Regions from separate parts of the Alteromonas sp. CI.11.F.A3 genome, predicted to be linked through region 2. Evidence: riboswitches for the same ligand, from Rfam matches in the RefSeq annotation. Region 2 holds a riboswitch; the other holds the start of a gene.
The links. A riboswitch is a leader RNA that binds a small molecule or an ion and turns the genes downstream of it on or off. The one in region 2 is predicted to bind thiamine pyrophosphate.

Region 1 (16,392 bases), 1.1 Mb from region 2:
CACCCACCGCTCTTCTTCAAGTTTGAATTACTTACCCTTGTTTGGTGAGCAAATGCACCTGTATTGCGGAAGAAAACACCCTTTCTACATTGAGCTTGGAGATATTCCCCGTGAAGAAATATGTGAAGCCAAATATGCCGGGCTAAGCTTTCACAGCCCCAATATGGATAAAAGTATGTCTCTGGGGCTCAATAAAATGGCGGTAGCGAACGATCAAGAAGGTATTGCCACACTTATTTCTTCGGGGTGTTATTTAGGCTTCTTGCCTGATCATTATGCGGAATCTTTCGTAAAGAAAGGCCAGATGCGGGCTATCGAACCTAAAAATTTCGCCTATCATTGTGAATTCGCGGCCATCTATCGTAAGTCACCTAAGCCCACACGTTTGGTAGAGCTATTTTTAGAAGCGCTTGCCAAAGAACATGGGAAGGAAGAGCCCATTGCTATTTAGCATCGCAACTACAATGACTAAGTGACATTCGAGCTTAGTAAGCGGTAAAGAAAACGAAAAAAATAACAGGTGGCAGATGTTAACAACGCCACATGGAAGCGGTAACAGGACATAAAAATGACAAAACCTACAAAGACGCAGGCCAATCGTGCAAAAACAGAGGCCGGAATTCTACGCGCCGCCGAAGAGGTATTTGCACAAAAAGGGTTTGCTGGCTCTTCAATGGATGCGGTGGCGCAACAAGCCGGTATCTCTAAACAGCTCATTTTGTATTACTTCCCAGGCAAAGATAAGTTGTACCAAGCCGTACTCGAAAACATGATTGATTTATGGCTTGAGAAAATGCAGTTCAACGACGACCCTGAGGCATCACCCGCCAGTACCATTCGTCAGTACATTCAGCAGAAAATAGAGCTGTCTCGTGATTATCCCAATGGGTCAAAAGTGTTCGCTCATGAAATCATTAATGGCGCACCGGTACTGAAAACTTATTTGATAGAAAATTTAAAGCCTGCGTTTGAACGAGACGTAAAAATTATTGAGCGTTGGATAGCCGCTGGCCACATTCGCCCTGTCGATCCTAAGCATCTGTTTTTTACCATTTGGGCTGCCACGCAAACCTATGCCGACTTCTCTACGCAAATTCAATTGCTGTTAGGAAAGCCGTCTTTAGATCAAGATGATTTTAACGAGGCCACTGAATTTTTATGCAATTTCGTTTTAAGTGCCCTAGATGCACAACACTAGTGCATAAAAATTAATTTACCCTGCTTTTTTTGGCGCGCTTCATCTTAAAAGCGCGCCTTTTACTTTCTACTCCCCCTATTCCACCACCATCAAAGAAAAACAATAAAACACTGTTATAAAACAACTTTAAGTATAAAAACCTTATCATTTATACCTATTAACTACCCTACTACCACACCCAATTTGCTCTATTTTGATACACACTTCGCACCAAAAAAACCTGCAAATATTTTCTTTACCATTTGGTAAAAACCGTGGTAAAGATTAAAAAAGCAACAGCCTAAATTGAATATTTAGTGCATTAACTTTACTTGCAGGAGACGCCCATTATGCTATCGCGCCAACACGCCATTGCCCTTGAACATGCAACAGGTTCACAGCTAGATGCACTTTGCGAACAAGCTGCAGGCGTTCGCGATACGCACTGGCCTAACACTCTTACTTACTCGCGAAAAATCTTTATTCCGCTGACTAACATGTGTCGGGATACCTGTGGTTATTGCACATTTGTAAAACACCCAGACTCAGGCCAAGCCAATATCTTAAATCCAAGCCAAGTATTGGCTTCCGTTTTAAAAGGCCAAGCCCAAGGGTGTAAAGAAGCCTTGTTCAGCTTGGGCGAAAAACCCGAGAAGCGTTATCGCTACGCGAAAGATTGGTTGGCAACATTGGGCCATACCAGCATGGTTGATTACCTTACCGAAGTGTGCGAGATGGTGCTGGATAAAAGCTTGATGATCCCTCACGTGAATGCAGGAACGTTAACTTTTAACGAACTAAAACAGTTGAAAAACGTCAGCGGCAGCATGGGTATGATGCTCGAATGTACAAGCGACCGTTTGATGAAAAAAGGCCAACCCCATTATGCATGTCCTGACAAGGTACCGGGTATTCGCATAAAGACGCTGGAAGACGCTGGAAAGCTAGATATTCCCTTCACCACCGGCATTCTTATCGGCATTGGTGAAACCTGGGAAGAACGTGTTGATAGCCTCATTGCCATTAATAGCTTGTACCAAGAGTATGGCCATATTCAAGAAGTGATTATTCAGAACTTTCGCGCAAAAGAAGGTACAGCGATGGCCAATGCGCCAGAGCCTACTCTTGATGACATGCGCCGTACGTTGGCTATGGCTCGGTTAATTTTAGACCCAGCAATTTCACTGCAAGCACCGCCTAATTTAGCCCAAGAATATCCTCATTACATAGCCGCTGGCATTAACGATTGGGGTGGTATTTCACCGTTAACGAAAGACTTTATTAATCCTGAGCGTAGCTGGCCACAGATTACAGAATTAGCTAGCGCTTGCGAGCAACAAGGCTATGCATTGCAAGAGCGTTTAACCGTTTATCCGAAGTACCTACAAGCTGGCGAACGTTACGTCACCAAAGCGCTGCATCAAGCCATGCCTGCTTGGCGCAACGATGGTCTAGCCGTAGAGCAATGTATTGATAACACCACTTTTCAAGGAGTTGCTCATGGGTAACATTCTGCAAAATATCACCTCGGTTTCACCTTGCGACTTAACGCCTGCAGGCGATTTCACCTTGCCCTACAGCGATACACCTATTCAAACTAAGCTAAGCCAACTTCGCCCTGGTATTGCCCATATTTTACAGCGGGCTTTAGAAGGCAAAATGCTTAATCACGAAGAAGCGGAAGCCTTGTTTTATTGCCAAGGGCCGGAAACTGATGCCTTGTTGCATACCGCTGATATTGTCCGAGAATTGCGCACCGGCAATGATGCGTCGTTTGTAATAACCCGTAATATTAATTTTACTAACGTCTGTCACATGGGCTGCCAGTTTTGTAACTTTGGGGTGAACAAAAACGCTGGCGATGCAGAGTTTTTAGCGCCTCATCAAGTAGCCGCAAGAGCCAAAGAAGCCCACGCTCGCGGCGCCACAGAAATTTGTGTACAAGGCGGTTTGCATCCTGACTTACCCGCCAGTTTTTACGGCGATTTACTTGATACAGTGTCATCTACCGTGCCCGATATTCATATTCATGCCTATTCGCCTTTTGAAATTTGGTATGGCGCAATGAAAGGCCGCAAAAGCTACACAGATTTATTAACCGACTTAAAACAGCGCGGCTTGGCATCGATGCCTGGTACCGCTGCTGAAATTCTAGATACCGAAGTAAGACGCAAGCTAACCAAAAACAAACTTAGCACCGAAAACTGGCTTAAAATTATCGAAACTGCGCACAATGTTGGCTTACCGACCACGTCTACCATAATGTATGGGCACATAGATGGGCCATCTCACTGGGCCGCTCACCTTATTTTATTGCGTGACCTGCAAGCACGTACTGGCGGCTTTACTGAATTTGTTCCGTTAGGCTTTATACATAACGACAGCCCCCTTTATAAGAATAATCCTAGCGAAGTAAGAACCGGCCCCACTGCCGATGAGCACTTCAAAATGCACGCCATTGCGCGATTAGTATTACAAGGCTATATCGATAACATTCAAGCCTCATGGGTAAAAATGGGCCCCGATATGGCGTCGAAAGTGCTTCGTGCAGGCGCCAATGATTTGGGCGGCACCCTAATGAACGAGAGTATTTCTCGTGCAGCTGGGGCTAGCCACGGCCAAGAAATTGTCCCTCGGGATATGGTGAACTTTATCCAGCGCGCTGGGCTAAATGCACATCAGCGTAATACTTTGTACGACGTAATTACTCCGTACGGCCGTGACAAAAAGCCTGCTCACCAAGCGGCACTTGTGGGCTCAGAAACTGCTAGCCCCGCAGCCCCACTAAAAGACACAACAGCCTTTAGCCCTTTTAACGCAGCATCTCACATTCCCGTGAAGGTAAGCGCATGAAAAACATTGTGTTGTTAGCCGGCGGCGTAGGCGGTGCAAAAGCCGCTAAAGGACTTTATCAATCTGCCTACAAAGAAAACCTAACCATTATTGGTAATGTGGGTGATGACGACGAGTTTCATAATTTATGGGTATCGCCCGACCTAGATACGCTTACCTACACGTTAGCGAACGAAGTGAATCCAGTCACTGGCTGGGGGCTACAAAACGACAGCTGCCGTATATTGTCTCGGCTTGCACAGTTTGGCTCAAGCACCTGGATGCACTTAGGGGATATGGATATTGCTACCCATATTTTTAGAAGTGCTAAGCGGGCTGAAGGGACTAGCATGACGGCAATCACGCGCCAAATTACTACCCGATTAGGTATTACCGTCCCTTTGCTGCCAGCTACCGACGATACCCTGCAAACTCGTCTTGAAACTGAAAATGGCTGGGTAGATTTTCAGACGTATTTTGTACACCAACGCTGCGAAGCTAACGTAACCAATATTGCGTACGAAGGGGCAAATCTTGCTTCTGCTACACCTGAAGTGTTGGCGGCCATTAGCGCTGCTGACATTATCGTTTTTGCCCCTAGCAACCCATTACTCAGTATCGCTCCCATGCTAGCTATACCCCAATTTCGCGATGCAATTACAGCAAGCGATGCCACGAAAATTGCGGTGTCACCACTTATTGGTGGCAAAGCCATAAAAGGCCCTGCTGAAAAACTACTACAGCAAATGCGTTATACACCTGGTAACAAGGGCATCGCTGAGTTTTACCAAGACCTTTGCGATGTATTGGTCATTGATAATCAAGATGAAGGCGATACAGACGTCGTCGAAAGCTTCGGCTTATACGCCCACTGTACTAAAACCTTGATGAAATCAGATCAAGACAAAGTAGCCCTAATGGAAGAGGTTATTTCGGCGGCCACCGCTTATCAACCGGAGGTGCCTTGTGCATAAACTATGCGTTGTTATTCCAATGAAAGATCCGGCATTCAGCAAGCAGCGTTTGTCACCACATTTGCCTGCCAGCGTGCGCAAGGCCTTGGCCATTAAGCTGTTTAAGAAAACCCTTATGTCGTTAAACGGTTCATTTCCACAATGGCAAAAACTGGTCGTAACGCCGTCGCTTTACATCGCCGATTTAGCCACCAGCTTGGGCTGCAAAGTGATATTTGAAGCCAAAGGCAGCAACTTAAACACAGCCTTGGCGCAAGCCACCGAATGGAGCATGTCGAATGGCTTTAGCCACCAACTTATCTTGCCTGCAGATATTGCTCGGCTAGAGGAAAAAGAGCTGAATTCTATTGCGGCGCTTGCTTCAGGCGACACCTCGGTAGTCATTGGCAGTGCGTATGATGGCGGCACCAACGCACTATGCACCACGCCCCCTAACGCTATTGATTTTGCATTTGGTAAATCATCATCTTATGAGCACCATCAGGCAGCCATGGAAAAAGGCTTAAAGTGCGTGACCGTTCAGCCTAAATACTTAAGTCAAGACATCGACCATCCAGACGATCTTCGTCACGTGAATGACGTTGTCGATTCTCTGATTGCTTAAGGTAGAAAATATGCGAGCACTTACCATCAATACCATAGAAGGCTTACCGGATATTCGCGAAGGCGACAATCTTGTGGGATTGATAATTGAAAAGCTTACCGCACAGCAACAGGTTTTGCGTGAAGGCGATGTACTGGTTATAGCCCAAAAAATCATATCAAAAGCCGAAGGCGCGGTTTGCCATATTGACGATATTACTCCTACCGAAGAAGCCATCGACGTGGCTGAAAAGGTAAATAAAGACCCTCGTAAAGTTACCGTCATTCTGTCCGAATCTACCCGCTTGGTAAAAGTGCATAAACACCCTGCTGCCAACGAAGGGATTATTATAACCGAGCACAGATTAGGTCATATAAGTGCCAATGCTGCGGTGGATGAATCGAATACCGACAACCCAGGCGAACTGATTTTATTGCCTAAAGACCCTGATGCCAGCGCTCGCATTATTGCTGAAGGCTTATGCAAATATTACGGCGCACCAAAGCACAGTATTGGGGTAGTGATAAGCGACACCTTTGGCCGCCCATGGCGTTTAGGCCAAACCAACGTGGCCATTGGCGTAGCGAATGTGCCTGCGCTAAACCCACTTTATGGTGAATGTGATGCGTGGGGTCGCCCCCTAAAAGTTACCGCACCAGCCCTTTCCGATGAACTTGCCGCAGCCTCAGGCTTGTTGATGAGTAAACAAGGTAAGTGCCCCGTTATTTTATTTAAAGGGCTTGAATGGGAAAGTAACCCAGACAGTAAAGCCTCAGACCTGTTAAGACCAACCCAAGAGGATTTATTCGCATGAAGATTGCTATTTTAGGCGGCACTGGCCCGCAAGGCTCAGGGCTAGCAAAACGCTTCGCTCTAGCGGGAATAGACGTTGTTATTGGTTCACGAGACGGTGAACGGGCAGCAGAAAAAGCCCTAGCACTACAAGAATCTATTGCAGCGTCAAGTACTGCTACCACTGGCACCATCAGCGGCACAGATACTATTGCAGCCACATCGGCGGCTGATGAATTCGTGATTATCTCAGTACCCTGGGCCGCGCATCACGCTACGTTAGATCAAATCCGCCCATTGCTTCGCGACAAAATTGTTATCGACATTGTTGTGCCTTTAGCTGAAAACAACCCTAAAGCAGTTGCTATGCCGCCAGAAGGCTCGGCCACAGAGTCTGCACAAGCATTATTGGGAGACGACTATGCCGTAGTAGGAGCACTTCATAATGTCTCAGCTGTCACCCTTAACAATCTTGAGCAAAGCATTAACTGCGACATTTTGGTCTGCGGTAATCAACTAGAAGCTAAAAACAAAGTGATTGGATTGCTAGATAGCTTAGGCGTGCAAAGTTACAACGCTGGCCTAGCGGAAAGTGCACGCTGTATTGAAGCCATTACCCCTATTTTAATTCGCTTAAACATATCCAAAGCAGTGCCATTTAGTCATGCGGGCATTCGTATTTGCCCGCCAGATCATTAAACCGCGATGTGAAAAATAATGTAAGCCGCTAGTGATTAGCTACTCGTTGTTAGCGGCTAAATAAATTAAGCAAAGACACGTATTAAACAAAATAGAAAAAGCAGAGGAAGAACTCATGGAATTTGGTATCACTTTTAAAGGCTTTGTTAGCCCAGATCGTGCCCGTAAGTTAGTAAAAATGGCTGAAGAAGCCGGTTTCGATTATTGTTGGTTTTACGATTCGCACATTCTTTGGCGTGAGTCATTCGTGGCAATGGCAATGTGTATGGAGCACACCACCAAAATGCGCTTTGGCCCGTGTGTGACCAACCCTAACGTACGTGATTGGTCGGTAGCGGCAAGTTTGTACGCCAGTTTGGCACTACAAAGTAATGGCCGTTTCGACATTGGTTTAGGCCGGGGCGATTCTTCTATGCGCGTAATGGGTAAAAAGCCTGCGAACCTAGCCCGCTTAACCGAATTCACTCATAAAGTGAAAGCCATGGTGCGCGGTGAAGAAGTCATGTACGGCGAATGCGAAAAGCCGGTTAAATTCCCATGGGCAACAGGTTATGAACTACCTGTATGGGTAGGCGCTTATGGCCCGAAAGCCCTAGCAGTAGCTGGCGAGCATGGCGATGGTGTCATTCTTCAAATTGGCGACCCAGATTTGGTGCAATGGTTTGGTCAACAGTGCCAAGATGCCGGGAACAAAGTTGAGCGCGACATGAGCAACTTTAAAGTACAAGCCGCTGCGCCTGCTTACTTCGGTGATATGGAAACCTGTATTGAAAAAACCAAATGGTTCCCTGCCATGGTAGGTAATCACGTAGCTGACATTGTTGAAAAATACGGTACAGATTCAGGCTTAGTACCAAAAAGCTTAACCGATTATATTGAACAACGTCGTGGCTACGATTACTCGAAGCATGGTCAAAGTGATAACCCTTACCTAGACTTTATTACTGACGACATCGTAAAAAGCTTCTGTGTATTGGGTGAAGCTGAAGATCACATTACTAAAATCCAAGCGCTTAAAAACGCGGGGACCACGCAATTTAATATCTATTTAGATAACGGTGATGAAGAAAATATTATCACTCGTTACGGCAAAGAAGTTATCCCTGCTTTCCGCTAAATTCGATGACTAGCCTAGGGCGAGTTTCACGTAAATTATTGTCATTTAATTTGCGCGTAACTTAGCCCTACGCTATCGCATTTTCTTATACCCATATCAACTAATCCTTCACCCCAAAACAGCTTCATCGCCCCAAAACCCTCTTTTTATCTATAAATATCATACACTTAAACACAAACAGTTCGAAGTAACCAATACTGCCTTATTGTTAATATATTGTAAACTTAGGAAAGTAAGTGCCACTTAGTTTCATAAACATGAAACATGACTTCGACACATGAATATTTACCCCTTGGTAAAACCCCTTTAGTTTCGTTAGAACAAAAGTTAATCAAATAAAAAACAAAAAAAATACTTCTATGTAGTTTGTAGATGTAACAACAACAAGAAGGGAACACATGATGAAATCGAAACAGACGCTATGCGCTTTAGCAATAGGATTAGCACTTCAATCTTCATACACCGCAGCAGCAGATTCGGTGGTACTTGAAAAAATTACGGTTACTTCGCAAAAGCGTGAGCAATACATAAACGACGTAAGTATTGCGGTAACTGCATTTAGTGGCGAACAGATGGAGTCATTGGGCTTTGAAAGCAGCACCGACCTTATTGCATTTACGCCAGGTGTTTCCCTAGCTGGTGATATTGGTGGTCAACGTGCCATCTTTAACATTCGTGGTGTGGTACAAAACGATTACGCCGACATTGCTGAAGCACCTGTAGCGGTTTACGTAGATGGCGGGTATTTAGCCAGTACACAAGCGCAAACATTTGGTTTATTCGATATATCTCGTGTTGAAATATTAAAAGGCCCACAAGGCACCCTTTTTGGCCGTAACGCCACTGGCGGTATGGTAAATACGATTACTGCTAAGCCTACCGAAGAAGTGGAAGGCTACGCTGAACTTACCTTTGCCAGTTTCGAGCAAAAACGCTTTGAAGGTGCGGTATCTGGTGCACTAAGCGATAAAGTATCTGGCCGTATTTCTGTTATGGCCAACAGAATGGGTAACATTTTAGAAAACGTATACGAAGATGAAGCTGCGCCAGATACTCGCGCCGGAAGCATTGGCGGCGGTGAAGACGGTTACAACGATGACACCAAAGCGTTTCGCGCGCAGTTAAACTTCGATTTAAGTGCGAATTCAAATTTATTAGTTAGTGCAAACTGGGCCGATACCACAAAAAGTGAGGGCCCTTATCAGGTAGTTAATACCACAGAAGTTAAAGACGCTGCAGGTAATGTTATCGATGTTATTTATGCCGCTGATGATCCACTAGGCTGTGACACTATTCAAGCTGGGGCTTGTGTAGACGGAAACTTTAACGGCGACCCACTGCGCCCAGTTCAAGGCGGCGATTTCAACGGTAACATCGACCCTGATGGCAGCGGCGAGAAAGTAAATAAAGATTTCGCTTTTGACGATCAAAACAAAATTAAGTCTCGCGGCCTAGCAGCAACTTACGAATATGATTTTGACGACTTCACCTTTACCTCGGTGACCGACTGGAAAAACTTCACCCGTGTTATCGGCCTAGATTCGGATCAAACCGCTTCACCAGAACTGATTTTCCAATCAGATGGCGACATCACCCAGTTCAGTGAAGAATTGCGTGTAAGTGGCAACACCATGAACAGTAAGTGGGTGGCTGGCTTTTATTACTTAAGCATTGAAACCGACTACTTACAAGGTCTAGCAGCTAGCCCAACGGGTGGTTATTTAGCCGGTGAAGAGCAAAATACATTAGCCACTATCGATACCGATTCATACTCAGTATTTGGGCAAATCGACTACGATTTAACCGACGAACTCGTACTAGTATCGGGCTTACGTTTAGTACGTGAAAATAAGTCGATGGACGGCCAATTGCGCCAAAACGCTAACTTGGTAGACCGAGATATTGAAGTAGATTACAGCCTTGATCCATTGGTAGATGTAGCCATGGATAACGATGAAACCATGTGGTCTGCAAAGCTTCAGTTAGACTATAAACCAAACTCAGACACCCTATTGTACGCGGGTATCAACCGAGGCGTAAAAGCAGGTAACTTCAACGCGCCTTTAGGCGGTAGTTTTAGCACTTACGACGCCGAAGTACTTCTCGCCTATGAAGCAGGTGCTAAGCTAACTTTAATGGACGGCAAAGCACAACTAAACAGCAGTATTTTCTACTATGACTACTCTGATTATCAGTCGTTCTCATGGGTAAACAATGCCGGTGTGGTTTTCAACGAAGACGCCCAATTTACCGGTGCTGAAGTTGAACTACTATTAAACCCCATTGATGCGTTAGACATCATGTTTGGCGTGTCTTACACCGATGCAGTGGTAGAAGATTTAGAAGTGGCTTCAGGCGTATTTGTAGACACGACTCCACCGTACACACCTGAATGGCAATCATCTGGTTTAGTACGCTATACGTGGGATATAGACAGCGGCAGCGTTGCGGCATTGGTAAGCGGTTCATACCAGTCAGAATCTTTCCACAATGCTCGTAACTTTACGGCGCATACCATCGAAAGCCACTTCAAAGCCGATGCTCGCATTACCTGGACTGACAAAGAAGATTTATGGAGCGTAGCAGCTTACGTAGATAACTTGACCGATTCAGATCACGAATTAATTGGTTTTGACGTATCAGGCTTCTACGGTACTTCGCAAATTTCTTACGCTAAGCCACGCACTTACGGCGTTACCGTTAGACGTAATTTCTAATCGATGAAAGGTTAGCTGCGGATACAAATATAAAACCGCTCAACGAACATCCTGTAAGCAAAGGCCCCTTTTAGGGGCCTTTTTATCGTTTATTTACATGAATATAATTTAATCACACTTAACCACTTATACCTTCCCTCCCTTTAGCAAACAATAGCGAACTCACCTTAGAAACCTTCTGCAGCATGGATGCTGCCAGCAGAGGCACCATGGATGGGTTCACGCCGTATCTTCCTCTCCTCTCCCCCGCTAAATTTCACCTTGAACAAGAGGGTTAGTGCGTTCACCTTAGAAGTCTTCTACAGCATGGATGCTGCCAGCAGAGGCCCTACACATCCCTCCCTCTCTAAAACTTCAAGGTTTGCTAGAGGGGGAGGGTGTGTTTCTCAGAAACCTTCTACAGCATGGATGCTGTAGAGAGGCCCCATGGAAGGGTCTACGCCGTGTTTCCTCTCCTCTTCCACAGAAATTTCCCTTGAGCAAGCGAGAGCGAGCTCACCTTAGAAATCTTCTGCAGCATGGATGCTGCCAGCAGAGGCCCCATGGATGGGTGTACGCCGTATTTCTAAGGTGAGTTCGCTCTCGCGTCCACCACAAGGCTTGAAATTTCAATTTCTTTCGCTTTATACTAAATACAGTTACTTGTCGGAGTGCTCAACTGAATTAACCCAGTGAGCTGAGACCGCGAAAGCGGGATCCGTTGAACCTGATCAGGCTAATACCTGCGAAGGGAACAAGAAAGTACAAAGTGGTAAGTCGTAAATTGTAAAAGTGAAACCATGTAGTATGGCAAGAATTTATCCCTAGGGATTTTGCCTGCACCACCGGTCATGCTTTTGCGCCCTTTGTATTCTCTCCTCCACTCCTGACAAGCATTTTATAACCTAAACTAACAGGCGAAAATGCTATGTCGACTCGACGCGAACAGCGCCAACAGGCGCAAGACTTTATTAATCAATTGGCCGGTGAGGCCTACCCTAATTCTACCCGCCACTACGAAAAAGGCAGCCGCGACGATATTAACGTTGCTATGCGACTGATTCATCAGCACGACAGCTTAATCGGCGGTACTGAAGAAAACCCCATACTTGAAAGTAACCCTCCCATTGGGGTGTACGACACTTCAGGCCCCTATGGCGATCCTGATGTAACCATCAATGTGCAAAAAGGGTTAGCGCCGTTACGAGAAAGCTGGATTAAAGAGCGTGAAAACACGTACCAGCTTGAAGGGGTATCGTCGCACTTCGCGAAGCAACGTGAACAAGACATCATTACCGAAGACTTTCGCTTCACCCGCACATTGAAACCACGTAAAGCCCTAGAAGGTAAAAACGTGACTCAGCTGCATTACGCTCGCCAAGGCATTGTCACGCCCGAGATGGAATACATTGCTATTCGCGAAAATATGGGTCGCGATGCGCTTAAAGACAACCCGCTAAGTCAGCAACATAAAGGTGAACACTTCGGCGCCAATCTGCCTTCGAACATTACCCCTGAGTTTGTTCGCCAAGAAGTGGCCGCAGGGCGCGCGATTATTCCAGCGAACATAAACCACCCTGAACTAGAACCTATGATTATAGGCCGCAATTTTTTAGTTAAGATTAACGCCAACATTGGGAATTCAGCGGTAACTTCATCTATTGAAGAGGAGGTGGAAAAGCTGGTGTGGTCTACACGCTGGGGCGCCGATACCCTTATGGATTTATCCACTGGCCGCAATATTCACGAAACCCGCGAATGGCTGCTCCGTAACAGCCCTATCCCCTTAGGTACTGTACCCATCTACCAAGCCCTTGAGAAAGTAAATGGTGTGGCCGAAGATCTTACTTGGGCGTTATTTAAAGACACCCTTATCGAGCAAGCCGAACAAGGGGTAGATTATTTCACCATTCACGCAGGCGTATTGCTTGAATACGTGCCCCTTACCGCAAACCGAGTAACGGGCATTGTGTCTCGTGGCGGCTCTATTATGGCTAAGTGGTGTTTAAGTCATCACAAGCAAAGTTTTTTGTATGAACGTTTCCGCGATATTTGTGAAATTTGCGCCGCTTACGATGTGTCGCTTTCGTTGGGCGACGGATTACGCCCAGGCAGCGTGGCCGATGCAAACGATGAAGCACAATTTTCTGAACTTCGTACCCTTGGTGAGCTCACTAAAATAGCGTGGGAATATGATGTTCAGGTGATGATTGAAGGCCCAGGACATGTGCCAATGCATATGATTAAAGCCAACATGGAAGAGCAACTAACCCATTGTCATGAAGCGCCTTTTTACACGTTAGGCCCGTTAACTACCGATATTGCGCCAGGTTACGACCACTTTACCTCAGGCATTGGTGCCGCCATGATTGGCTGGTATGGCTGCGCCATGCTTTGTTACGTGACCCCTAAAGAACATTTGGGCCTACCAAACAAAGAAGACGTTAAGCAGGGGCTAATTACCTACAAAATTGCGGCACACGCTGCCGATTTAGCAAAGGGCCATCCTGGCGCCCAAATTCGCGATAACGCCATGTCAAAAGCCCGCTTTGAATTTCGTTGGGAAGACCAATTCAACTTAGCATTAGACCCTCATACCGCCCGAGCCTACCACGATGAAACGCTGCCTAAGGCTTCGGGTAAAGTGGCACATTTTTGCTCTATGTGTGGCCCCAAGTTTTGCTCGATGAAAATTTCTCAAGAAGTGCGAGATGTAGCAAAAGCTAATCAAGAAGCTGCACAGCAAGAAAAAGGCATGCAAGACATGGCTACTGCCTTTAACAATTCTGGCGCAGCGCTTTATCACAAAGCCGACAGCAAGGTGCAACTGCCGTGATCAGAACTACAACACACGCCACGAGCGAAGAGCCTGTGGTGTGGGCTATTGGTGGCATAGATACGAGTGGAGGCGCGGGTATAACCCGCGACGCCATAACACTTGCCGATATCAGTGTGCATGCATGTGTATTAACCACACAAGTTGCCAACCAATCTCATTTAGTCATGCGAAGTGCATCCGCACTAAGTATCGATACACTAAATGCACAATGGCAAGCCCTAGAAAGCGAACTTCCCCCTAAGGCAATAAAAATAGGCGCCATTGCAAACACCCCGCAGGCCATATTTTTGTGTGAGCATGTGGCAAAATTAAAACAATATAAAAACACAAATTGTTTTGTTGTTTGGGATCCTGTGTTAGTGACTTCCTCTGGCGGCGTATTAAGTGAACTTAGCCAACAAAGCATTGATTCACTTATTACAGCTGTGGATATTGTTACCCCTAACGTACAAGAGTTATCACAGTTAACGGGCTGGCCTGTGCATTGTGAGAAGTCACTATTAGCCGCGGCACAGGCGCTTATCACCCGCGGCGCTAAGGCTGTTTACGTGAAGGGCGGTCATGCGCACTGGCAAAGTACTGCAATTGATACTTTCGTGTCCACGCAGGCGATTCGGTTTTTTCAACAACCTAGAGATAACATGGGGAACCTTAGAGGCACTGGTTGTATGTTTGCCAGTGCATTAGCAGGTTTTGTAGCAAGTGATTATGATGTTCAGGATGCACTAACGCTCGCTAATGCCTATTTACATAAAGTGCGTAACGCCTCTGTGTATTCGAGCAATTCAGTTTGTTCTGCCGATCATATTCATTGCGCAGAATTGGTTGGCTTTCCACTCACCCCTGTGCATTACCCTTCTGTTCGTTTTGGTGAAAACGATCCAGTTCGGCATTTAACGCCGATGCATTTCCCCAAATTAAACGACTGCGCTTTGGGTATCTACCCAGTGGTAAGTGATGTATCCCAATTGGAAGTACTGGTAAAAGCCGGTGCTGTGATTATTCAATTAAGAATAAAATTTGGCTCTCAGGCTCACAAATCAAAACAAATTGCTAAAGCTGTAGAAATTGTAAAGCACACGCCCTGTCAGTTATTCATAAATGATGACTGGGAGTTAGCCATTGAGCATGGAGCTTACGGCGTGCACCTAGGGCAAGAAGATCTCGAATCGGCTAATTTACTCGCCATTTCCCGCGCAGGTCTTAGGCTGGGCATATCAACTCACGGTTACTGTGAGCTGCACCGCATAAAATGGCTAAACCCCTCTTATATTGCACTTGGCCATATATTTCCCACTACCACGAAAGACATGCCGTCGAAACCCCAAGGGCTCGATCGCCTTTCACGTTATGTTCGTCTTTGCGAAGATATCCCTACCGTGGCGATTGGAGGTATTAATTTGACCCGAATTAATCCGGTAGCCAGTACTGGCGTATCGGGTATTGCGGTGGTGCGTGCTATTACGCAAGCTACGGATCCCGCGGCGGAATTTCACGATCTGTTGCGACAGATAAACGATGGCAACGGTATTGGTGAAAGCTTCGGCGAGGCTAGTACATCTGTTCCCCTCGGGCTTAGTTATGAATAGTCCGAATTTGTCTGCCGATGACATTAGCCGCTATAGTCGTCAGTTGCTACTAGATGACATTGACGATGCGGGTCAAGGGCGCCTTCAGCACGCTTTCGCTGTTATTATCGGGCTAGGTGGTCTAGGTGCCCTTGCAGCGCGTTACTTGGTAGGGGCCGGAATTGGCAAGGTGCTATTGGTAGACCATGACACCATTGATAAAAGCAATATTCACCGGCAAGTGTTATTTAACCAAGCGCATATTGGCCAACACAAAACACAAGCAAGTTACGAGCAGCTGCGCCTTTTAAACCCCCACACCCAGATTGAATTGGCTGACGTTCAAGCAGATAGCAGTAACTTAGCTTCATTGATATCCAAAGCCCATTGTGTGCTTGATTGCAGCGACAATGTCACCACTCGAAAAGCCATTAATGCCGCTTGCGTAAGTCAGCGCAAAGCGCTTTTTATTGCCGCCGCTAGCCAATACAGCTGGCAAGCGATAAACCTGCGTTGCAATGGATCAGACAGTGGTTGTTATGCGTGTCTATTAGCACAAACCACAGTACAAGAAGACTGTATCAGCCAAGGTATTTTAGGCCCAGTGGTAGGCATGGCCGCGTGTTTTCAGGCTACTCAGGCCCTACTGTACATGGCCAACCCCAAGGCAAACATTACATGGGGCCAATATACCATCATGAATGTGGCCACCGCTCAGTTTCAATCTTTCTCACTTCCGGCCTACAAGCACTGCGAGGTATGCCAATGTCTAGCATAAGTATTTCACTAAATGGTACACAGGTGAGCTGTGCAGCAAATACGTCGGTGTTAGCTTTTCTAACCGCCCAAGGCATAAGCCAAGACGGCACTGCTGTGGCTAAAAACGGCAGTATTTTAGCCAAGCCTCTTTGGGGTAAAAGCCACTTACAACATAACGACAAGCTTGACGTTTTCACGCTTGTAGCAGGAGGGTAAATGCTTACCTTAGCTAACCAAACATTTTCATCTCGTTTATTAATGGGTACAGGTAAATTTAGCTCGCCAAGCATAATGAAACGCAGTGTAAAAAGTGCCAAAAGCACCATGGTTACTTTAGCCATGAAACGGCTTTCGGC
Region 2 (16,392 bases):
CTCGTTAGTTCAAGACATAACCAAGAACAAACATTTAGAAGAAAAACTAAAACTATCTGCAAGTGTATTTTCTCACGCAAGAGAAGGCATATTCATCACAGATAGCAGCGCAAACATTATAGATGTGAACAAAACCTTCGTTGATATAACAGGCTATAAGCGAAACGAAGTGTTAGGCAAAAAACCTAATATGTTTAAGTCGGGAAAGCAGTCTCCTGAATTCTACCGTCACCTATGGGCGTCTATTATAAGCAAAGGTTATTGGGCTGGAGAGATTTGGAACAAACGTAAAAATCATGAGGTTTACGCCCAACTATTAACTGTTAGCGCAGTCAATGATGATGAAGGCAATGTTAAAAATTACATTGCTATATTTAGCGACATTTCGGAAGCCAAAGAGCAGCAATACAAATTAGAGCATATGGCACATTATGATGTGTTAACTAATTTGCCTAACCGCTCGTTGCTTGCCGAGCGACTAGATAGAGCCCTGTCTCAATGTAAGTCCGATAAAGGGTTTGTGGCAGTGGCGCTGCTCGATTTAGATGGTTTTAAAGAAATAAATGATAACTTTGGTCATAGTGTGGGCGACGAACTCCTTGTGATCTTGGCTCATCGTTTAAAAGGAACATTGCGAGAGAGTGATACTATTTCACGCTTTGGAGGTGACGAGTTTGTTGCGGTATTAGCAAACCTAAAACAACCACAAGATTTTGCTGCCATTATTAAGAATATGCTGAGAGTAGCATCTGAACCGGTAAAAATTGGTGAGCACCAACTTAAAGTATCTGCCAGTATTGGCGTGACACTTTACCCTGCAGATGACACTGATGCTGATCAACTTATCCGCCACGCCGACCAAGCGATGTATGTGGCAAAACAGAAGGGCAAAAATTGCTATCACCTTTTTGATATAGAGTCTGAAGACGCTATAAAAGCACGCCATGAAATACTCCAGAGCATAACCACAGCCCTTCATAACAGAGAGTTTGTGCTTTACTACCAGCCAAAAGTGAATATGCGCACCGGAGAAATTATTGGTGCAGAGGCCCTTATTCGCTGGGAACATCCCGTTAAAGGCATACTTTCACCTGCAGCCTTTTTACCTTTTATTGAAAATCACCAACTCAGTATAGATATTGGTGAATGGGTTATCGAAGAGTCATTGCAGCAATATAATCGCTGGCAGCAATTAGGGGTTCATATTCCCATTAGTGTGAATATTTCTGCGTTGCAGATACAGCAAAGAAACTTTCCTATTCGCTTATCTCGTTTGTTGTCCAAAGTACCTAACGTTCCCCCTGAAGCGTTTCAGTTAGAAGTCTTAGAAACCAGTAAGCTAGGTGATATTAAAAAAGTCGCGGAAATTATGGACGATTGCGTAAAGCTAGGAGTTACTTTTGCCATTGATGACTTTGGAACGGGTTATTCCTCGCTCACTTACTTAAGACGATTACCTGCAAAAGTCATCAAGGTAGACCAAACTTTTGTGCGTGATATGTTAATCGACCCAGAAGACAGAACCATTGTAGTAGGGGTAATAGCGCTTGCTAAATCGTTTAATCGCAGTGTTATTGCTGAAGGGGTAGAAACTATTGCCCATGGCACATCGTTGTTAAATTTGGGCTGCGAGCTGGCACAAGGATACGGTATTGCTAGGCCTATGCCCGCCAAAGACATGCCTGATTGGATAGCACATTGGTCTACTAAAACCGAATGGAAATCCCCTGCCCCGCAGCTCCTCAACAGTGAGGCATAAAAAAGGCCGACACGAATGTCAGCCTCTTAAAATAGCAACATAGACATCGCATACTGAATACTTGTATTAGAATCAGATGCCGATAACGCCTACGCGATCTACATTACATTTTTTCCAATGTTTCGATACCAAGCAGATTTAAGCCTTGGCTTAACGTGCTCGCTACAAGCGCTGACAAGGCCAAACGACTGTCTCGTACTTCCAGCTCAATACCGTCTTTTAGCATTGGACAAGCCTCGTAGAAGCTCATGAAGGCACTAGCTAGTTCGTACAAATAAGTACACAACACGTGAGGCGTTGCATCACGTGATACCAAGCCTACCACCTCTTCAAATTGTAATAACAGTACCGACAATGCGTGTTCTTGTTTTTCAACAATATTGATATCTACTGGCATAGTTTCAATGGCAACACCGGCTTTTCTAAATAAGCTTTTAACCCGCGTGTAAGCGTATTGCAAATACGGGGCGGTATTACCTTCAAAGCTCAACATGGTGTCCCAGTTAAACATGTAGTCAGTAGTACGGTTTTTACTTAAATCAGCATACTTAACTGCGCCAATACCTACTTTACGGGCAACTTCCGCTAACTCTTCTTCAGATAAATCATTGTCACGTTCGGCAATTAATTTACCTGCACGCTCTACCGCTTCATCTAATAGCTCAACCAATTTAACCGTACCGCCAGTACGGGTTTTAAATGGCTTTCCGTCACTGCCTAACATCATACCGAATGGGCAATGCTCGTAGGTTTGAGTGGTTTCCATAAAGCCTGCTTTACGGCCCACAATTTCGGTTTGCTTGAAATGTAGCGCTTGGCGAGCGTCGGTAAGAATTAGGGTTCTATCGGCGTTTAACGTGCCGCTGCGATAGCGCATAGCCGCTAAATCTGTGGTCGCATATAAATAACCGCCACCAGATTTTTGCACAATATAGACTGCTGGATTGCCTTCTTTATCGGCCAATTCAGGAATGAAAACCACTTGAGCGCCTTGGTCTTCTACCGCAATCTCTTTTGCTTTTAACTCACTAATTACGTTAGCTAAGTCGTGGTTATAGGCCGACTCACCCATGATATCTTCGCGAGTTAAGCTTACGTTTAGTTTTTTATAAACGTCTTCAGAGTGTGCAATAGACACATCAATGAACTTTTCCCATAAGCTTAGGCATTTTTCATCACCGCCTTGAAGCTTAACGACGTATTCACGTGCACGATCGGCAAAGCCTTCTTCGTCGTCGAAACGTACTTTTGCTTCACGGTAGAAATCTTCCAAGTCAGACAATGCCGTTTCAGCCACTTCTTGTTCAAGTTTGTCTGACAAATGCGCCAACAACATACCAAACTGCGTACCCCAATCACCCATGTGATTTTGGCGAATGACCTTGTGGCCTAAAAACTCTAATACTTTCACCACAGCGTCACCAATAATGGTGGTACGTAAATGCCCTACGTGCATTTCTTTCGCTAGGTTTGGTGAAGAGTAATCTACCACTACGGTTTGTACTGGCGATTTTGCAACCCCAATGCGTGGATCGTTTAGGGCCAATTCACACTGATTTGCCAACCACTCATTGTTCAAATGAACATTGATGAAACCTGGGCCGGCCACTTCTAATTTACTGGCCACATCATCAAGCTTTACAATCTCAACAATCTTTTCTGCAATATCGCGAGGCTTTTGTCTAAGCTGTTTCGCCAACGCCATTGCGCCATTGAATTGATATTCACCAAATTCAGGACGAGCACTGCGCGATACAGGAATAGGTGCGTTTTCAACACCCATTGTTTCTAAAGCTTCACTAAATCGATTAATTAATAATGCATGTATATTCATAGTTATTCTTTATCTTAATTTTCGCGCGTGTTTTTAAATTCGATGTCTGGGTAACGTTCTTGCGACAACTGTAAGTTCACTCTAGTAGGGGCGATATACGTAAGGTTATCGCCACCATCTAGTGCAAGGTTTTGCTCACCCTTGCGGCGGAACTCATCCAGCTTTTTCTCGTCTTTACAGTACACCCATCGGGCAGTGTTTACGTTAATGTGCTCGTACAATGCATCAACATTGTATTCTGCCTTCAAACGGGCGACGACCACGTCAAACTGAAGTACACCTACCGCACCTACAATGAGGTCATTATTGGCAAGCGGCCTAAATACCTGAACCGCACCTTCTTCTGAAAGCTGGATAAGGCCTTTTAGCAATTGCTTCTGTTTTAGCGGGTCGCGTAATCGAATACGTTTAAATAATTCTGGTGCAAAGTTAGGGATACCACTGAAGCGATAGTTATCACCTGAGGTAAAAGTATCACCAATTCGAATGGTCCCGTGGTTGTGCAGGCCAATAATATCTCCTGCATACGCCTCTTCTAGCAAGGCTCTATCGCCGGCTAAAAAGGTTAAAGCATCGGAAATACGTACATCTTTGCCAAGTCGTGAGTGACGCATTTTCATGCCCTTCTCATACTTGCCCGATACAATACGGCAAAATGCGATACGGTCACGGTGTTTAGGATCCATATTCGCCTGAATTTTGAATACAAAACCGCTGAACTTGGTATCTGTTGATTCAACTGGGCTTTCATCAGTCTCACGGCCTTGTGGCGCGGGAGCCCATTCAACCATGCCATCAAGCATATGGTCGACACCAAAGTTACCCAATGCAGTACCAAAAAATACTGGGGTAAGCTGGCCGTCTAAAAAGAGCTCTTTATCAAAGTCGTTTGATGCACCGCGAACAAGTTCTAGCTCATCACGCAAGGTTTCAGCCAGGTCGCTACCAATGGCATCTTCAAGCTCAGGGTTATCTAGCCCTTTTAAAATACGAACGTCTTGGATGGTGTGCCCATGCCCACTTTGGTACAAAATGGTTTCGTCACGATAAAGGTGATAAACCCCTTTAAAGCTTTTCCCGCAACCGATTGGCCAGGTAATTGGCGCGCAAAGAATATCGAGTTCGCTCTCAACTTCGTCCATTACTTCTAGTGGATCGCGTATATCGCGGTCGAGCTTATTCATAAAGGTTAGGATAGGCGTATCACGTAAACGGGTAACTTCCATCAATTTACGGGTTCTATCCTCTACCCCTTTCGCAGCATCGATAACCATTAAGCAAGAATCTACTGCGGTAAGCGTACGGTAGGTATCTTCCGAGAAATCTTCGTGTCCGGGCGTATCCAGTAAGTTAACCAGATGGTCGTTGTAAGGAAATTGCATTACAGAGGTAGTTACAGATATACCACGCTCTTTTTCCATCTCCATCCAATCTGACTTCGCATGTTGGCCAGACTTTTTACCTTTTACCGTACCTGCGGTTTGCAGGGCGTTTCCGAACAACAGTACTTTTTCAGTAATGGTGGTTTTACCCGCATCTGGATGCGAGATAATAGCGAACGTTCTTCGCTTATTGATTTCGTTTAGAAAATCGGCATTTGCCATGAAAAATCGGTCCCGTTTCGTACCCGTAATGGTACTTCAGTCTTGAGTATTTACTCGCTTTGCTTAGTGTCGTTCTTACAGTCGTACTAACTTGTGCTACGTGCTTTTGCTAACTGCTTTTGCACACAAGATAACGAAGGGACGCCAAGCATCACGCCTTCCCCTTTAAAGCCTTATTTGGCACCCAAAAAGTGGAAAGCATTGAGGGAGTATAAAAATGCCGCTTATTATACATTTGTGGCAGCTAAAAACACGCTCTGCTGACGTTTTTCTATTAACTCACCGTTAAATATTCTCTGATGGATAAATTCGTGATTTCAGAGATGAAAATAGTGCTGGCAAAAGAGCTGCTAAAAGAGGCGAAAAGAGGCGAGAAGAGAGCCAATTAAAGACATAGTAGCGGGATTAGTGATAGGGCTGAAAAGAGCGCTGTTAAAGCTGTGGTGAAAGTGTTTTTTTAGGCAGAGATAACTGCCGTGATGAGAGAGCTAAAGAAAAGATTTCATAACCTCATATTCTCTAAAACTCAGAATTTTTTAATCTCATGATCTATTGATAGCAAAACGGGCGGCTCAACACCTTGCTATTATGTTGCGCCGCCGTTCTTTTTAATATTTAACCTTTTAAAACGCTAACGATTTAACAAACTCAAGCTTAAGCTGTGCGCGCATCTAAGGAACCACTGAATCGAGTTGCTACCAGCGCTGCTAAACAAATCACGCCACCCACCCAGGCGGTATCTCGTAATTCCATGCCTTCAACAATTGCACCACCTAACACTGAACCCAGTGCAATGCCAATATTGAACGCAGCAATATTTAACCCTGATGCCACATCTACCGCATTTGGGGTGTATCGCTCGGCTAATTTCACCACATATACTTGCAAGCCAGGTACATTACCAAAGGCAAATGCGCCCCACACCAATACGGTTAATACAGCACCTATTTGGGTGTTCATGGTAAATGTTAGGGTAAATAGTATGAGCGCGAGAGCAGTAAAAATAATAGTAAGCGCTTTTATGGGCCCTTTCTTATCGGCAAGTTTACCGCCATAAATATTACCAATGGCCACAGACACTCCGTAAACCAGCATGATAATGCTTACCGCAGAAGGCGCAAAACCGCTCTCTTGCTGTAATATAGGGGCTAAATAGGTGAATGCGGTAAAAGTGCCGCCGTAGCCTAATATGGTCATCAGATACACTAACAATAAACGGGGCTGCACTAACACCTTAATTTGATCTTTTAGTGTGGCAGGTTTCGCCTGCTTCAAATTGTTCGGCACTAAAAATGCGCTGCCAATTAATGCTAAAAAACCTAATGCAGATACCACTAAAAAGGTGGCTCGCCAGCCAAAGGTTTGGCCAATCCACGTACCTAATGGCACGCCTGTTACCAGTGCAACGGTTAAACCAGTAAACATAATGGCAATAGCACTGGCTTCTTTGTCTTTACTTACCAAACCTGTGGCAATGGTAGAACCGATAGAGAAGAACACGCCATGGGCAAGCCCTGTTAAAATGCGTGCCATGATCAAGCTCTCATAACTGGGGGCTTGCCATGCCAGTAAGTTGCCACCGACAAACAGTGCCATTAGCGTTAACAGCACGTGTTTTCTATTCCATTTTCCGGTTAACGCAGTTAACACCGGCGCACCAATGGCCACGCCAAGGGCGTATAAGCTAACCAGTAAACCCGCGCTAGGCAGTGAAACACCTAAATCGGCAGCAATAGTAGGAACTAAACCAACAATAACAAATTCAGTGGTGCCTATAGCAAACGCACTGAGGGTTAACGCAAACAATGCAATGGGCATTTTTATCCTCAAAAAGTAAGTTTCAGTGCGTGCATTGTGCAGATTGTTTTCGTTGCGAAAAACAGCAATAATAACAAAATACCTTTGTGATTATTGATAAAGTAAAAGCTAAATGAGCGTAAGTGCTAAAACCGAAGATATAGAAGCGTTTGTTGTCGTAGTAGATGCAGGCAGCTTTTCTCGCGCCGCTGAATTGCTGGGCCAGCAGGTAGCAAAAGTTTCTCGCGCTGTGGCGCGTTTAGAAGGCGTGCTTAATGTTACCCTACTTAACCGTACCACCCGCCGACTGGAGCTAACCGAAGAAGGTGTAGTCTACCTACAGTACGCCCGCGACAGTGTGAACTTACTAGAAAAAGGCGAAGAAGCGTTACGGCTGCTAAACCAAAAACCTTCTGGGTTATTAAGAGTAGATGCTGCAAGCCCTTTTGTGCTGCATCAGTTAACCCCATTAATAGGTGGATTCCGTGAGGCATATCCAGAGATAAAACTCGATATCACCAGTCACGATAATATTATTGATTTGCTTGAACACAAAACTGATATTGCCATTCGGATTGGCGCCTTAAACGATTCTAATTTGCATGCCAAAACCTTGGGGCGAAGTGCACTTCATTTGGTGGCGAGCCCAGCCTATTTAGCAAGTTCTAATATTGATGTGTCTATAACGTCATTGGGCGAACATCGACTCATTGGCTTTTCCAGTGGCGCTAGCTTGAACCGCTGGCCTTTATCAGAAGAGGTAAAACTTAATTTCGATTTAAAAGCATCCAGCGGGGAAACCATCAGGCAGCTTTGTTTAGCAGATCAAGGCATTGCCCTACTGTCGCACTTTATGGTGGCAGACGATTTAGAAAACGGTAAACTTGTCAGCGTATTAGGCGAGCACTTACTTACACCAAACAATCGAGAGCCCGTGCAAGCGGTGTACTACCGAAACAGTGCAGTGTCGTCACGTATCTCGGCTTTTTTAGATTTTATACAGCCACGTCTCAAGCTGTAGCGACTTGTTTATTGGCCCAGTTTATTTGGTTTGACCAGGCACCTTGGATATCAATTTCTTTAGTGCCGACTTTGGCAACGCGTTGAGGGTAAGTGCACAAAGCATTACAGTGGCGCCAACAATCACCATGGGCAGCAAGGTTTCACCTAGTAACAGTACCGAGCTTACGTAACCAATGATTGGCGTAAGCGTGCTAATAAGTACGATGCGCTCAGGCGGAAGCTTAGGCCCTGCAGACACCATAAGACCAAAACCCAACCCAGTAGCGATTGGTCCAATGTAAGATAGTGACAACCAACCTCGCGCCCCGTATTCAGCAAAGTTGGGGACACCCTCAATAGCACAGGCAATTGCTAGCATTACTACTCCAGCCAATGCAAATTGCCAGAACACCGCATCAATAACACTACCATGCCATTTGTGAAATGAAACACGCCTTATCGACACGGCCCACAATCCCGAAGCTAATAGCATGCCAAACAAAGGTAACCAAGCACCAGGCTGGCCCGACGCGAATAATATTAAGCCAACGCCAATTGTAGAGATACTCGTCAGTAAAAAACGTTTTGCTGCAGGTCGCTGTCGATACCACACGGTATCAATCACCAGCATCCACAGTGGTGTGGTGTAAATTAAAATACTCGCGGTACCGGCAGGAATGTACTGCAGGCAAACCGTGATTAACCCCATAGAGCCAATGAACTGCACCAAGGCTACCGTAAAGATAACCGCGCGATCGGGCCGTGAAAAAGTAGGTAATCGTTTTTTGGTGATAAACACAAACAAGGCGATAACAGGCAAGGCAAATAATAACCTAAGTGTCACCATCCAATACGCACTTACGGAATCTAAACCTAGCTTCATTGCTGGCCAACTTAAGCCTAAGCACAACACTGAAACAAACAGCATTTTAATGCCTTTTGCTTGAACTGACGGAGGAGGCAACGCAGAAGACATATTCAATACCTATAAAATGAAAAAGCATGCGCTATTTCACAAAAAATAAGACAGTAAGTGACATTTCACTTAGCCGCGCAATATACGCGAATAACCTGAAACCGGATATAGACCTTAACGACGTAATTAGGCGCCTTATCGCGCATAAAGGACAAGGGAAATAAAGGTTAAACTAAGGTAATAATATTGCCACAGACAATAGTTTGCGTTGCCCTTGTTGAATGGGCGTAACACTATGACTGTACAAATCAGGCCGAAAGAAATAAACACGGTTAAATAAGTTAAAAATAACCTTGTCGGCACAAAACACCCCACCTACTTTTGGCTGCTTTAATACCACATTAAACTTATAGTATTTCCCTTCGCTTACAGGGTCGTTATGTCTCATTACCCGATGACCTTCAGGATAGGTCACAAGATTAATGGCAAACCGTTTAAATCGCACAATCTCCCGATTGATAACCTTTGGCATTTATCCTCTTTAGTTAGTTTTTAACAACGTAAACATTGAATGTTATTGTCTCAGAGAACAGGAGTAGACTGATAGTGCGCGGGTAGATCGAGAAGGTATAACTTGTGCGATTGCGTGTTTAGTTTAGCTTCTTGGGTTTAAAGCGAGGCTTTCATTATTTTAGCATCTTCTTTGCCGTTAGCGGTTTGATAATAGCTTTTTCTTACTTCGATATGCTCAAAACCGGTATGTTCGTAAAGGTTGATTGCCCCAATATTACTGGCGCGAACCTCTAACCACATTGAGGTCATTTCGTTGTGCTGGGCGTGTTGTTTTACGTACTCCACTAAAGCCCGCCCTATCCCTTCTTGGCGACAACGCTTATCTACCGCAATATCCATCAAGGTAGCTTCATCAACCACTTCAAGTACCAATGCGTATCCCACTACTTGATCATCTTTTATAGCAAGGGCACCGAAATAGGGAGCCGTAGTGCAATCAGCAAACGTTGCAAAAGACCAAGGTTTAAATTGGGAGGCTTCGTGAATACCGTGGGCTTGCGCTAAAGCACTTTGACAACTTGTATCTGAAACTAATTGGATATGCAAAATAGGTCAACCGAGTGAGGGAATTTAACGTGCTTCTGGCGATTTTACATTGTTGGGCAAAGCACAAAGCATTTTCCACAGCTGCTTTTGCATCGCTGCCGTCAGTAAGTGAGGCGCTGACGGTATAACAATGCCACCGTTAGTTACTGCTACGTCTTGCCCTAGCTTCACCTGAGTACTGGTGAAGGGTAATTGAAGATAAGCGAGCGCAACATCTAAATCTTGCAGCCACTGCTTGCCCTGTAAGCGCTGTGCTTGGGTTAATTCAACCATAGCAGGTGTATTTATCGAAGCAGGGTTGGACAACACATTCGATAATTGGCTGGATGATTGGCTCGAAGCATTAACAGACTTCGCTTTTGGTGCACTCTTGCTTGCAGCGCTATCTGCGTTACTACCTACCGAGCGCGGTGTCGCTGACGACGAATCACTAGCGTTCGGGCTGGTAGCTTTTGTTTGGCCAGAGGCTTTGGTTGAATCTGATGATACTTGAGCACGAAGTTGTGCCAACCGGCTTTGCTTTTCTTCATTAGAAGGCATGGCCGGTGAATGATTGCTGGTCGTTGCAAAAGAAACATTAGCAGAGGGCTTATTCTCAACATCAGTCGCAACCGAGTTCGTGTTTTCAACTTGCAGCGATGACTGGTTCACCCAGACAGGGATCCCCATTTCTTGCAACACAGCACGCTGAAAAGTAGAAAGCGACATAAAAATCCAACCTCGTTTAATTACTTAACATTGTATAGCAACGCGATTAAAAATGGCAACGCGAATAAAAATGGCAGATACAGAATGACTAACTTGCTGAGTTTAACTTAGCTTAAGAAGAATAAATAATGATAAAAATTGAATTTAGAAAACAAGAAGGGAAAGTGGCAGGGGTGGAGGGACTCGAACCCCCAACCATCGGTTTTGGAGACCGCTGTTCTACCAATTCGAACTACACCCCTAGCGCGCTGTGCATTATACGGATGACATATAAAAGGTAAAGCATTTTTCTACTACCTTATGCACTACCGCTTATTAAACAAACAAAGCGCTGTGAAAACAAACAAAAAGCGTATTTTAGCCAGCGTTTTGCTTGGTTGCCTCAAGCGCAGCCAGCCATAAATCGTTAGTTACGTTAACGATTTCCATGTGAAGTTGAACTTGCGATAAGACCTCATCTTCATCTTTACCTACTTCTTTTGCATAGGCGATGGCTAATGCCTGTGTTTGCGCTTCACTCATTGCGTTTATCTTTGCACACCCAGCCACATCGAAATAGCGATTACCCATGGCTGAGTATTCCCAGTCAACAATGAAAGGCGTTGAGTCACGTACCACATGATGAGCAAGTAGGTCGTTGTGACACAGCACATAGTCTTCTGTGCTACCTTCACTTTTCACTAAACTTGCCCGAAGTTGGATAGCGCGGTCGAAAAGCGCATCGCCTTCTTTCAATCCAGCGGAGTGCATATAGTGCAACCAACGAGAAAATAAATTGAGAGGTCTAGCGGTGATAGGCAGGGCGTGGACACGGGCAAGTACTGATGCCAACGCTTCGGGAGAACGAATACTGGGATGAGGATCAGTTTCCTCCTCCCATTGCTCTACCCAAATTAATTCATCATCGCTTAACCAAATAGGCTTTGGTGCAATGCCTCGCTCAGCAAGTTGCTGTTGCAATACAAATTGATGGAATCTGTCGATGCCGCTAAATGCATCTTCCCCCACCCATTTGACAGCAAACCCACGATTATCATCTTTAAGATGATACACCTGATTCACTATGCCAGCGGGGTGACGTTCCACTGTAGCTGAATCAGATAAATTAAGTGCTTCTTTCAAAAGCGGAATGATAGTTTCCGGTTTCATCTTGCTTATTCCATTGCGCTAACCATTGTAGATACCCAAAAATCGAGAATCCTACATACCCAAGGAACAAGCATGCTGATAATGCCATCCCCACTTGAAAGTATAGAAAGGCGGAGGCCAAATTAATAAAGAACCAGTAAATCCAATTTTGTAAAACTTTATGCGCCACCATAAAAGTGGTAATTACACTCAAAAGATGGATACTCGCATCGAGTAGTAGATGATCACTATTAAATTGGGAAGTGACTAATTTAGATAATCCCCACGCACAGCACAACAGCACAGGGACTATTGTAAGATGTATCCATAGCGGCCATGAACGCACTGGCTTTTCTGTGCCTTCATCCCCACCTTTCGTCCATTGATAGTAACCGTAGCCCGCCATTATCATATAGAAAAAATTCAGCATGGATTGAAACGGTAACGTCACCTGCCAAAACAGCCAGGTATAGATAGCCGTGCTGGCGAAGGCACAAAGCCAACACCAGCTATTCTGTTTTGCCGCAAGCAGCACATAGGCAATGGCAAGCACTACAGCCAACCATTCCAGTTTTGATGTGGCCGCTATCTGCGACAAAAATTCAGTGAAAAATGCACTCATGCTTCAGTTTTTCTGGCTTGCTTATTCGCCTGCATAGCATCGTAGTTTAGAAACTTCGCCACGAAAATAGCCTGTCCAACTTCTTCATGAGTGCGCTGCATTTCCTTACCAAGAATAGACATCACATGTCCGTAATCACCGGATACTTGCGTGCTGGTAGAAGTAGTCAATACACCAATATCACCGTAGCTATTCAAGCGATCAATAAATTGCTGAATAGGCTCAATATATTCACCTACTAATGGGTATAACGATAGCTCAACCATGACTTGCATAGCATACTCCTAGAATTGGTATTTAACGGTAACACCGAACTGTCGGCCATTACCTAATTGATAATAAGGTTCTGCAAACGCATACTCATCACGAGGGTCATTGCTAAACCCACCAAAACCTCTGGTGTAATACTCATTATCGAAGGCATTTTTAACCCACAGGCTGGTTTGCCAGTTATCAGAAAACCATACTATTTCACTGTTTACTAGTGTTGTCGAAGGGGCTTCTACGTCATGCCCATCAGAAAAACGGTAGCTATCTTTGAAATCAATATCAATGCGCCAAAGCACATCATCAGTAATGGATAGCTCACTAAATAAGTTAGCCGTGTATTCAGGTGCTTGTGCTTGGCGCTGTTTTTCAATCACAGTGCCATCGGTAAGCGTATAATCTTCAAAAGTTGCATCTAGGTAGCCCAAACTCATGTTCATGGTCCAGTTTTCATCTACCAGCCAACTTAACTCTAGCTCAGCACCTTTGTTAGTGCCTATATCTGCATTGTCTATAATGTCGATAAAATCAGCGGTACCATCTTCGCGTATTTGAACATCAAAATTACTTACTTGCGTATCGTCCCTGTCCATATAGAAAAGGGCGGCTCGCATGGTAACTTCAGGCACCAATAAAGGCCCTTTTACACCAAGCTCGTAGTTCCAGTTATATTCTTCATCAAAGAATCGCTGCTCATCTGATACGCGTTCGTCAGGGTTATACCCTGCCCCTTTGTAGCCGCGAGAAATACTGGCGTAGTAAAAGTGGTTTTCACCTGTGTATTGCAATGCCACTTTACCGCCAGTCATCGTAGTATCATGACTACTTTCAAGGCCATTGTTATCTGAGTAATCAAAACCGTAGTTTTCGACACGTAACCCTGCCACTAACGTTAGGCTAGTGGTAAGTGTAGATTCAGTCTGTAAATATACCGCCTTGGTGGTGGGTTCATACACACTGGTAAAATCACCTGAAGCATAGGTGTATTCACGTAGCAAATCTTCTTCACTGGTTTTATAAAAAGCGCCAAGTGTCCAAGCAGTGGCACCATTGAATAACGCAGCACTGTCTGAAGATACAAACCTTACTTCTGCGGTTTGTGTGTCTACATCACGAAAATAAGCGTCAAATGAGGTATAGCCGAAAGGGTGAAAACCTTCGTAAGTCCAATCTTCGTCATATCCGTAACCGATATTATGGGAAGCGTGGGTGGCAATTAAAATAAAGTCACCGCCATTAGTGCTGGTGGTAGCTCGAGCACTCACCGCATGAGTTTGATGAGTGTCAAAACCTGGCTCATCAGATAACGTCTGATTATTGTTATCTAGCGAAAACGCATCATAACCATTGTCGATGTCATACCAACGATACGTCAGCGCCAAAGTGCTTCTTTCGTCGATATTCCCAGCAACACTTATGCGCGCTGCGGTTTCATCAAGATTATTCGTATCATCACGTTTTTGCTCGGCGCCGTCACTGTTAACTACGGTATTTTCTACAAAACCATCACTGCGGTTATGCATTAGTGCAACGCGATAACCCCAGTCCTGATTGATATCGTTGCCGGTAGCAGCTTCCACTCGATAACTGTCTTTATTGCCCGCTCTAAATTCGACGTAATCAGGGCCATCTGAACCGACTGCATTGCTGGAAAGCTTTACTGCCCCAGCCAATGCGCCAGAACCAAATAACGTGGCTTGAGGACCGCGATATACTTCTAATTGCTGGGTATCAAATAACAGCCCTGCTGCCGCTAAACCTGAGAAATCAAATTCATCCATAATAAAGCTAACAGACGGGTTAATAGGCTCTACAAATTGACTACGTTCACCGATACCGCGAATTTGAACAAAGCGGCCGCGAGAAGCGCCTGCGGCGAAGTTCACGTTCGGCACACTGTTCAGCACACTATCAATATGGGTAGGCTGGCGACTGCTTAAGCGCGTAGCGCTCATAACGGTAGCACTTGCACTTAGTTGGTCTAATACAGTTTCGCGAAAGTCTCCGCTAACGACAATACGTTCAACGTCTTCAAGTTGTGTTTCTTGCTGAGTAGTTTGTGCGCTAACTGAAAGCGATGCGGCAAGTAAAGAAAGACAAAATATAGGTTTTTGCATGGGATCTCTTATTCTTTTTTAAGAAAAAAGATCCGGGTGTACGGCAGGTGATACGACTATGTGGTCAACCATCCCTACGCCGGCATTATCCGGATCAGGTGTAAGGGTTCTCACAGTGATGATGTGAATCTCAGTCCGCGGTACGGACACCCCTTGGTATATGCGTTCGGTTTGAATACCAAATACAGCGAGGAGTCTACCAGTTACGCCAAAACCGTCAAGATATTAAACGGTTAACTTGACGTAACAATAGGCACGCTATTCGTGTTATGTAAGCTTATTTTTGTTCTTCTAATTCAAGATTAAGCTTTCGCACTTCTTCGTTAGTTTGAGACACTAGCGCCTCAAGGGTTTTACCATGGGCTGCAGGTTGACGTGATTCTGGGTCTACTTTAACGAAGACAATATCATCGGCGAAACAGATGGTTTTTTTAGTGGCTTTATTGCGCACTAGACAACTTACCGTAATCGACGTTCTACCCACGGCTTTAGTCTCAAGACCAAACTCAACAATATCACCTTGCAGTGCAGGAGACTCAAAACTAATTTCCCCAATATGTTTGGTTACCAAACAATTGGTTTCTAATTGGCAAATTGCCCAAATAGCAGCCTCTTCATCAATCCATTCAAGCGCGCGGCCGCCAAATAAAGAGTTGGCATAATTTAAGTCGTTTGGCATCACTAGACGCCGAGAAAGAAAGCGCATTCGAATTCCTTTAGATAAGTAGTTACTATAAGCAGAGAAAGTCTTAATTATACCGAAAAAACTCACCTATGGCGCCACCGGAATTAACTCAATGGTTGTTTAACCCTATTTATTCGCAAGCACGACATACTGAGCATCGTCGTCTACTCGTGCTTTCTGGTGAATACGAGTGGGTAAATAAGAATTTAACGTCTATTTTAAGCGATATTCCCTCCACACTTATCGTCAAAGAAGTAGGCGCTCAGAACTCACTGCTCCGTAAACATTTGTTAGGTAATGAATGCGATATCGGGGTGGTACATGCCCATCAAGGGTTCAACCCTGGAAACCTCATGGCCATTGCTGGCACCATTCGATGGGGTGGGTGTCTTATTTTATGCTGCCCTACGCTCGACTCTTGGCATTTGCACACCCGCCCTAGTCACCTGTCACATGGTTTTACTGCATCACCAAGCCTGTATATAAAAAGACTTGTCGCAAGACTAAAAAACGATGCACATGTAGCCATTTGGAGTTCCAACAACTGCCATATTCCTGATTGGGTAGCTGGTGATACCGTAGATTCGTTAAACCGGCTAAACCCGGTTACCTCTGAGAGCTCTATCAATCAGGTACTATCAGAAAACGCACACGCAACACAGCCATTAGATGGTGAGGAAACCCGTAGGCCACAGTTCAAATCAGTTGAACAGCAGGCGGCATTTGATTGCCTGACAAACAGATGGTCGCAAGGTAATCGTAAAGCTGTCATCACAGCGCCTAGAGGCAGAGGAAAGTCTGCGCTTTTAGGGATGTTTGTTGCATCAAGGCTTA

Region 1: linked by a shared signal. The riboswitch ahead of thiC (phosphomethylpyrimidine synthase ThiC) and the one ahead of R1T43_RS15280 (TonB-dependent receptor) in region 2 are both predicted to bind thiamine pyrophosphate.

The regions. Positions count from the first base shown of each region.
Region 1 is NZ_CP136708.1:4,633,984-4,650,375, forward strand. It holds gene R1T43_RS19945 (LysR family transcriptional regulator) at 1-451, shown strand, start outside; gene R1T43_RS19950 (TetR family transcriptional regulator C-terminal domain-containing protein) at 569-1,198, shown strand; gene cofG (7,8-didemethyl-8-hydroxy-5-deazariboflavin synthase CofG) at 1,528-2,685, shown strand; gene cofH (5-amino-6-(D-ribitylamino)uracil--L-tyrosine 4-hydroxyphenyl transferase CofH) at 2,678-4,030, shown strand; gene cofD (2-phospho-L-lactate transferase) at 4,027-4,983, shown strand; gene cofC (2-phospho-L-lactate guanylyltransferase) at 4,976-5,587, shown strand; gene cofE (coenzyme F420-0:L-glutamate ligase) at 5,598-6,380, shown strand; gene npdG (NADPH-dependent F420 reductase) at 6,377-7,057, shown strand; gene R1T43_RS19985 (TIGR03842 family LLM class F420-dependent oxidoreductase) at 7,173-8,174, shown strand; gene R1T43_RS19990 (TonB-dependent receptor) at 8,573-10,891, shown strand; TPP riboswitch at 11,528-11,641, shown strand; gene thiC (phosphomethylpyrimidine synthase ThiC) at 11,799-13,706, shown strand; gene thiE (thiamine phosphate synthase) at 13,703-15,298, shown strand; gene R1T43_RS20005 (HesA/MoeB/ThiF family protein) at 15,291-16,055, shown strand; gene thiS (sulfur carrier protein ThiS) at 16,043-16,252, shown strand; gene R1T43_RS20015 (thiazole synthase) at 16,253-16,392, shown strand, end outside.
Region 2 is NZ_CP136708.1:3,526,486-3,542,877, forward strand. It holds gene R1T43_RS15215 (EAL domain-containing protein) at 1-1,759, shown strand, start outside; gene argS (arginine--tRNA ligase) at 1,863-3,593, opposite strand; gene prfC (peptide chain release factor 3) at 3,608-5,197, opposite strand; gene R1T43_RS15230 (MFS transporter) at 5,852-7,015, opposite strand; gene R1T43_RS15235 (LysR family transcriptional regulator) at 7,128-8,015, shown strand; gene R1T43_RS15240 (DMT family transporter) at 8,037-8,972, opposite strand; gene R1T43_RS15245 (2OG-Fe(II) oxygenase) at 9,145-9,444, opposite strand; gene rimI (ribosomal protein S18-alanine N-acetyltransferase) at 9,582-10,031, opposite strand; gene R1T43_RS15255 (hypothetical protein) at 10,056-10,739, opposite strand; tRNA gene R1T43_RS15260 (tRNA-Trp) at 10,905-10,981, opposite strand; gene R1T43_RS15265 (phosphotransferase) at 11,097-11,888, opposite strand; gene pnuC (nicotinamide riboside transporter PnuC) at 11,845-12,489, opposite strand; gene R1T43_RS15275 (YkoF family thiamine/hydroxymethylpyrimidine-binding protein) at 12,486-12,764, opposite strand; gene R1T43_RS15280 (TonB-dependent receptor) at 12,774-14,873, opposite strand; TPP riboswitch at 14,928-15,037, opposite strand; gene R1T43_RS15285 (acyl-CoA thioesterase) at 15,151-15,579, opposite strand; gene R1T43_RS15290 (GNAT family N-acetyltransferase) at 15,648-16,392, shown strand, end outside.